DNA from 2 places in the Actimicrobium sp. CCI2.3 genome. Region 1 is predicted to be linked to the other one. Evidence: predicted binding sites of a transcription regulator. Region 1 holds the regulator's gene; the other holds the start of a gene.

Region 1 (4,213 bases):
GCACTTTGACGCAAACGCACATGATGATGCCGGACGTGCCACTGCTGACCGGTTTTGCCCTGTCGGCCTGGGGTTTGTCACGCATTCTGTCGCTGCCGAAGACGGGAGGGGTGTTGCTAGGCCTAGGCGTTGGTGTCACTTTTTTGTCCAAAGGCATACTTGGACCGGCAGTCATCGGCATGACTACACTGATGTTGCCAGTGTGTTTTAACGAGTGGCGCAACGGGCGGTATGCGCGCGGCCTCGTCGTTGCCTTTTTTGTCGCCTTACCCATGTTGTCCATTTGGCCGTTTCTTCTGCACGACCGCTCGCCTGGCCTGTTCATGGTCTGGTTCTGGGAAAACAACTTTGGCCGTTACTTTGGTTTCTCGGGCGTGCGTTCAGGCACGGAGCATCCGAAAGGATTCTGGCTGCAAACGTTACCGTGGTTCACGTTTCCTGCATTGCCACTGGCATTGTTTGCGCTATGGCGTCAGCGATTCGTGGCATTGACTCATCCGGCAATGCAATATGGACTGATCTCCACCCTGGTGATGTTGCTGGTACTGTCTTTTTCCGAGTCAGTCCGTGCCGTGTACGCCTTGCCGCTACTGGTTCCGCTAGCGATACTGGCAGCACCAGCGGTTTCGCATATTCCACAGCTGGCAGACTGGGCGTGGACGAAAATCAGTCAATGGTTATTCGGGCTGCTGGCCGCAGTAATCTGGCTGGGATGGGCCATCATGATGGCAACCGACGCAACCCCTGCCTGGCCGAGGCTGCTGCGCGTCTTGCCGTCCGACTTCATTCCGACGTTTGATCTGCCGATTTTTTTGATGGCGCTGACGCTAACCTGTGTTGCCTGGTGTGCGTGTCGTTGGTTTCGACGGTATCCGGCCTATGGGCTGACCACTTGGTTTACAGGGATGACGCTGACGTGGGCTTTACTGACAACGCTGTGGATGCCGTGGCTGGACTATGCAAAAAGCTATCAGCGCGTGTTCTCGGCAATTCCGTGGCCGTCCTCGGTCGATTGCGTTACCAGTATCGGCATGGGGGAAAGCGAGCGTGCAATGCTGAACTATGTGGCCCATCGCATTACGATCCGGCGTGAACTGTTCCCTGCGACTAAATGCCGTGCGCTCTTGATGCAAGGTTTTGTCGCAAGCGGCCCCGGAGAAGTTGACTTGTCTGTCTGGGAGCCCGTCTGGGACGGTGCACGGCCTGGAGATGAGTGGCAGCGTTTCTGGTTGTTCCGTAACCGCGTGGACGCTCCCATGCCGGACATCGCCAGCATCAAGTTCGACAAGAAGCTGGCATTGGAAGCGCGCTGATAGCGTCAACGTGCATTTGTGAGGGAGCGATCTCCAGTCCTTCTTGCACTGGGCGGTGCTTGCCGATCTCGACGCGTTACCCGCGATGCAGATGCTCCGGTCAATGCAAGAAGCCGTGCTCAATCCTGATTCAGTTCCAGCTGCGCAGCAATCCGACCGCCAATCCTTCCAGTGAAAAATCATCCCGTTCAGGGTCAATGCGGATAGCTGCGAAGTCGGGATTCTCCGGCAGCAGTTCGATCATTTCACCGGTCTTGTGATAGCGCTTGACCGTGACATCGTCGCCAAGGCGTGCCACGACAATCTGCCCGTTGCGGGCACTGTCGGATTTTTTGACGGCAATCAGGTCCCCGTCGATGATGCCGGCATCGCGCATCGACATGCCGCGGACCTTCAGCAGGTAATCAGGCTTGGCAGTAAACAGGGAGGGGTCGACCTGATAGGTTGCTTCGACATGTTCCAGCGCCAGGATAGGTGACCCTGCCGCAACCCGTCCGACTAACGGCAAACTCAGTTGCATCAACGCAGGGTGCGGCAGCACAAGTTGATGGTTATGTCGCTCGGTGGCCAGTTCGACGGCTGACTTGATCAGCCTGATGCCACGCGATGTGCCCGGTGAAATTTCAATCGCGCCTTTTCGTGCCAGTGCTTGCAAATGTTCTTCGGCAGCATTGACCGAGCGAAAGCCAAGTTCCCTGGCGATTTCTGCGCGTGTCGGAGGAAATCCGGTATTGGTGATGGCGTCACGGATCAGGTTCAGGATCTGTTCCTGCCGCGCGGTAAGTTTGATCATGATGATGACAGCGTCGCTGTGTGGATAAACAGGCTGTAGTTTTATACAGTGAGCGGTCAAATGCAAGTCATTACAGGGTTGGCATCAACCATTTCCGGGCAAACGGGCGTAATCATTGAGTTTTGTCAGCTTTGCGGGTATCCTTGCCGACTTTCCTCTTCCCACACTCGTCTTGACGCCGGGGTGGGCGTTATTTTCAATCCGTCCAACAGGAGATTGCATGCGTCATTATGAAATAGTATTTATCGTCCATCCGGATCAGAGCGAGCAAGTGCCCGCCATGATCGAGCGCTACAAGGCTGTCGTTGCAGCCCACAGTGGCGTTGTTCACCGCGTTGAAGATTGGGGTCGTCGTCAGATGGCTTACCTGATCCAGAAGCTCGCCAAAGCACACTATGTTTGCATGAACATCGAATGCGACAACGAGACCCTGGTCGAAATCGAAACCGGTTTCAAATTCAATGATGCAGTCCTGCGTCACCTGACCGTCAAGCTGAAGAAAGCCGAAACCGCTCCTTCGCCAATGATGAAGGCAGTACAAAAGGAAGATGCGGCCAAAAGCCATCGTTCCGAGGCACCTGCAGCGTAATTGTTACCAGGAAGAGTGAATCAGCTTCAGTTTGTTGCCAGTATCGCCGAGCGTGAATTGATGCGCTACACACCGGCAGGCATCCCGATCGTGTCCGCGAAATTGCAGCACGCCTCGAAGCAAACCGAAGCCAGGGTAGAACGACAAGTCGAGTTCGAGATTTCCGCCATTGCAGCAGGCGAAATTTCAGGCCGGTTTGATCAAGCCCCATTGGGTGCGTTGTTCCACTTCACCGGTTTCCTGGCGCGCAAGAACCGCAACAGTAAAAGTCTCGTGTTTCACATCATTGATTTCGAACCAACCTCAGATACAGGAGCCTCAAATGGCATTCGGTAAAAAATTCGACAAGAACAAGCTCAAGCTTAAAGAAAAACGCAAACAACAGAACCCATTGTTCAAGCGTAAGAAATTCTGCCGCTTCACCGCTGCACACGTGGAACAGGTCGACTACAAAGACGTCGATACGCTCAAGGATTTCGTTCAGGAAAACGGCAAGATCATGCCAGCACGCCTGACCGGTACCCGCGCTCACTATCAACGTCAAGTCGATACCGCAATCAAGCGCGCACGTTTCCTCGCGCTGTTGCCGTACACCGACCTGCATCACGCGTAACTGACGCAAACGTCAATTACCCAATTCGGAGAAAAATATGCAAATCATTTTGTTAGAAAAAGTCGTCAACCTTGGCAATCTTGGCGAAGTCGTCAAGGTCAAGGATGGTTATGCCCGTAACTTCCTGATCCCGCAACGCATGGCGCGTCGTGCGACCACCAGCGCTGTCGCTGAATTTGAAGTCAAGCGTGCAGAACTGGAAAAAATCGCTGCCGAGAAATTGGTCGAAGCCCAAGCCCATGGTGAGAAACTGGCCGGCATGACCGTTCAGATCTCGCAAAAGTCGGGTGTCGATGGTCGTCTGTTTGGTTCGGTAACCAATGCAGACATCGCCGATGCACTGACCAAGCAAGGTTTCGCTGTCGAGAAATCGCAAGTGCGCCTGTCAACAGGCCCATTGAAGACAACTGGTGATCATCCGATCCTGGTCGCCTTGCACACCGATGTGCTGGTTGAAGTAATTGTTTCCGTACTGGGTCAGCACGCTTAATTCTTGAGTGCAGTGCCTTGCAGAGAAGCCGGATTCGTCCGGCTTTTTTTATGCCTGTCAGAATCGTTGTCGCCGTAATATTGCAAGAATGCAGCCCGGGTCCGGCTTGCCCAGCAGGTATAATCCGGGTCATGAACAAACGTGAACGCTCCGACGCCCGCCCTGATTCAGGGCCTGAATCCCGTGGTGAATCTCGCCCTGAATCTCGCTCTGAATCTCGCTCTGAATCTCGCTCTGAATCTCGCTCTGATTTTCGTTCCGGTTCGCGCCCGGATATCCAGCTCGACGCGCTACGTGTCCCCCCGCATTCAATCGAAGCCGAGCAGTCCGTTTTGGGCGGTTTGTTGCTCGACAACGCGGCCTGGGACAGGATTGCCGACTTTATTCATCAGGACGATTTCTATCGGTATGACCA
Region 2 (4,213 bases), on a different contig from region 1:
AGCAGTGGCATGTTACTGCTCGAACCGCGAGTGCTAACGCGATACCAGAACTTGCCTGTGGCGCAGGCAGCTGCACAATTACGGTCAGCGTCGAAACATTTGCGTCGGCGCATTGCCGACTGGCTAATACGATCTGATAGATACACACGTCGCAACATGCTGCACCAGTTTTTGTTCAGCCATCCATGGTGAAAACGTATCGATGCCACTGTGGTGATCTTGTTAAGGGGATGCACAGGACGTTTCGATGCTGCGGCGGGTTTTTACCCGGTCAGCCGAAATACCCATGCAGAAACCAGCCGCTCTCGACATTGCCGACGCGTTGGCGAAAAATCCATAACAGCGCATGGTTGTCGTTTTCGGCGATGAAGTAATCACGCAAGGCCAGCGCATCGTCCCACCAGCCTGATTCGATCCGCTCCGGGCCCGCCAGCAAGGTCAGCGGGCTTTGATAAAAAGGTTTGTGCTGGCGCGTAATCAGCGCCAGTGGTCGCGCCAGCAACCAGGTCGGACGGACCATTCTTTTTTGTGCGGTGACTTTGGTACCAGTACTGCGTGGTGTTGGTAATAACGATTGTATCGGGAGCAACGCATAACTTTTTTCTGGTCGGTGATCGGCCACCAGTGAGAGTTGGCGCACAGCATCGATACCGAGCCGGCTTTGCAGGCGTTCAATTAGCAAGCCGATGCTTTCGGCTTGGGTTGCGGCACTCGGAAATAATTCGGTATTGGGTGTGGCCAGCGGCACGATCTGGTCGGCTGCCAGCGACAGTTCGATCACAGGCGCATTGAGCGCAACTTGTCCAAGGCGCTCTTTCAGCAGCAGTGTCAGATGTGCCGGATCACGACTTGCGCTGGCGAGCTGGATGTGAACCGGCGTGCTGCGACGGTCGCGTTGGCGGGTTGTTTCATGATGCAGCCATAAGGTAATGCTGTTGATGGCTGATTGGTGTGCATTGAGCCAGCCAGTCAGTTGTAGCAGCAGCCGACGTGCGGCAAACAACAACGCATCGGTATTGCTCACTTGCGCCGGCAGTTCCAGTCGGACGTCAAAACTGGCTGGTGCAGTGAACCAGGCATGGACCTCCGCTTCATCGCCGTAAGCCCGATCGATTTCACGTAGCAGGCCATTGCCGAAGCGACGTGCAATTCCGGCACGCGGCATACGACGCAACTGGCCAAGCGTTTGGCAACCGATGCCAAGCAGCGTATCAAGATGTGGTCGCGCCGAAACCAGTACTGCCAACGGCACCGGCGCGAGCAGGTCGCTGAGGGTTTTGTCTTTCCACTCGCCGCGACTGCGCGCCACCAGCCATGCTGCACTGGCGGTCGATGCACATGCCATTTGCGTGGTCAGACCGAGATCATCGATGCCGCCGGCAAGTTGTGCCGACAAGTTGTCGAATCCACCAAATAGCCGCAAGCTGGCCGTGATATCGAGCAGCAAACCCGCATCCTGCAACACTACTTGCGGCGTGAAATGCAATGCCCACAGTGCTGCTTCGTGCAACGCTTCGAGCTCCTGTGCCGGCGACCGCGGGAAAGTCAGCAAGGCAGCGTTCATGCTCCAGGCATTGGCTTCCGACATGCCCGGCGTAATGCCGCAATCCGTGGCGGATTGGCTCCCTCCAATAACTCGTTTACGTTCGACCACCACGACTGGCGTGGTCGCGGCCTCAGGCCGGCAGCGCAGTACGGTATCGAGTGGCAGTTGCGGGAAGTGCAGGGCGATCCACAGCATGGAGTGGGGTAACCGGTAAGGTGAATGGAAGGATGTCGGCTAGGGACTGGTTGGCAAACGGCTGATCCAGTACCGACGGCACTGTCAGCGGCAGAAACACTGGCTGGCTATGAACCGGGCCGCGTCGTTTGATGACCTCCACAGACAACTGGCCTGATGCGGCCGCCCGGCACACCATGCGCAGCGGTGCCGGTGAGGACTCGTGTTGCGCTGCAGCCGGTCGAAATACGAAGGTCAAGCCTTCGCCTGCCCCGGCGGCCAGTTGCAGTCGGCGCAAATGGTCTGCGCGGCATTGAGGCAACCAGCACAACAAGGCACCGAAACTGGCACTTTTGAGCGCCTGTTCGATGGCCCAGATACGATCAGCCGGCTTTTCGGCTTCCACCAGCAGGATGTGGGTGAGGTCGATACCCAGTTCCGCCAGCGCAGCAGCAAACGGAATATGCGGCGGCGCCATCAGAATCACGGTTTTTTTAGCCTGGGTGAGTGACGCAATCAGTGGTGCCAGCAACCGCAATTCACCAATACCCGGTTGTGCCAGCAGTAACTCGATCAGGACCGACGCCGGCCAGCCGCCATTGGGCAACTCGCGATCCAGTGCCCGGAATCCGGACGGAGTTACCACCGCCCGTTGCGATCCCATCTGGTTGCCACGCCAGACAGTGTCCGGCATCGTTGCCAGCAAGGCGTTGGCGACGGCAGGGGTGGCAAAGCGGGTGGTGGATGCGAGCATGGGAATCTCCGTTATGATGAGTCGGGTGAATTTTCCGGGTGTCGTTAAAACACTGTATGGATGCACAGTATATGTGATTCCGGGTACTCCCCGTCAAGTCGTTTTTCGATAAATAATTCTTGAGCCTCGCTGCGTGAACCGCTACTCTGGCGAGGATTTTTCCGCCTGGTCTCCGCCGCCTCGATGTCCCGCCTATAGCTGCTTCAGTGAAAGACTTTCCTAATGGCCCACAATCCGGCCTACAACCCGGCCCACCCCCGCCTTGCCTTCGTCGACCTCGAAACCACTGGTGCGACGGCGGTCACTGATCGCATTACCGAAGTCGGCATCGTTGAAGTCGATGAGGAGGGCGTGCGGCACTGGAGCAGTCTGGTCAATCCGCATCGGTCTATCCCTGAATTCATCGAAGGCCTGACCGGGATTTCGAATGCGATGGTGGCCAATGCACCGGGCTTTGACGAGCTCGCGGTCGAGATCCACAAGCGTCTGGAAGGGCGGATTTTTCTGGCCCACAATGCGCGCTTCGATCATGGCTTTTTAAAGAATGAATTCAAGCGAGTCGGTATCGACTTCCGACCGACCGTGTTGTGCACCGTCAAGCTCTCCCGCAAGCTCTATCCCGAATTCGTCAAACACAATCTCGACACGCTGGCCGAGCGCCATCAGTTGCAGGTGACGGAACGTCATCGCGCACTTGGTGACGCCCAGCTGATCTGGCAATTCTGGGAAACCATCCATGCCACTTTGCCGCATGCGGTGATCAATGCCGCCGTCAAGGAACTCACTGCGCGGCCGAATTTGCCCTCCAATCTGGATGCTGCGATGGTCGATGACTTGCCTTCCACGCACGGCGTCTACCTGTTTTATGGCGAAGGGGCGTTGCCGCTGTATGTCGGCAAGGCCAACAACTTGCGCCGTCGCGTGTTGTCGCATTTCAGTGGGGATCATCATTCGGCCAAGGAGCTGGAACTGTCGCAGCAAATCCGGCGTATCGAATGGGTCGAAACCGCTGGCGAGCTGGGGGCATTGCTCAAGGAAGCGATGCTGATCAAGCAAATGTCACCCTCGCATAACCGCCAATTGCGTCGGTCTGACGCCGCGTGCCTCTGGCGTCTGGATGCGCAATCGCAGTTGACGCTGGTGAAGACCGACGAGATGCAAGCCGCCGACGAGGCAGAGCTGTTCGGCCCGTTTGCCACCCACCGCAAAGCTACGACCGCCCTGACGGCACTTGCTACCGCACACCAGCTTTGCCGGGTTTTGCTCGGACTGGAAAAAGTCGCTGCCGGTAAGCCGTGTTTTGCCAGCCAGGTCGCGCAGTGCAAGGGCGCGTGCTGTGCGCGCGAAAGCCTCGCGTCGCACACCGCGCGCTTGCGCATGGCACTCGAAACCAGCCGCATGAAACCGTGGCCCTATGCCGGGCCGATCGGTATTCGCGAAGAAGCGGCGCTGCATGTCATCGATAACTGGAGCTATCTGGGCACGGCCACGTGTGAAGCTGAAGCGCGCCAGTTGACCGAACAAGGCCAGCCACGTTTTGATCGCGACGTCTATCAGCTACTACATAAAAAACTGTCGGCCATGCCGGACCGTATCCTCCCACTTTACTGAGGCATTTCCTGATGAAAAAAATCTCCTGCAGTCTGCTGTTGCTGCTGGTCTCCGCTGGCGTGCAGGCAGTGGATATTCCAGCGTTCTCGCAGATGCAACCCGGCGCAGCGGTAACCGGCTGGAGTGTG

Evidence for each region. The regulator LexA, encoded in region 1, represses DNA repair genes until DNA is damaged. The targets are predictions, from matches to a motif close to ACTGTATNNNNATACAGT.
Region 2: imuA (translesion DNA synthesis-associated protein ImuA) is a predicted target of LexA. The motif match lies at 2,526-2,543, and genes of this name have one in related genera.

What each region holds. Positions count from the first base shown of each region.
Region 1 is NZ_JASJWR010000003.1:164,648-168,860, forward strand. It holds gene QN370_RS03130 (glycosyltransferase family 39 protein) at 1-1,313, shown strand, start outside; gene lexA (transcriptional repressor LexA) at 1,444-2,106, opposite strand; gene rpsF (30S ribosomal protein S6) at 2,327-2,695, shown strand; gene priB (primosomal replication protein N) at 2,711-3,031, shown strand; gene rpsR (30S ribosomal protein S18) at 3,018-3,308, shown strand; gene rplI (50S ribosomal protein L9) at 3,346-3,798, shown strand; gene QN370_RS03160 (replicative DNA helicase) at 3,930-4,213, shown strand, end outside.
Region 2 is NZ_JASJWR010000008.1:53,184-57,396, forward strand. It holds gene QN370_RS06525 (DNA polymerase Y family protein) at 272-1,741, opposite strand; gene imuA (translesion DNA synthesis-associated protein ImuA) at 1,677-2,474, opposite strand; gene QN370_RS06535 (3'-5' exonuclease family protein) at 2,697-4,085, shown strand; gene QN370_RS06540 (DUF3047 domain-containing protein) at 4,097-4,213, shown strand, end outside.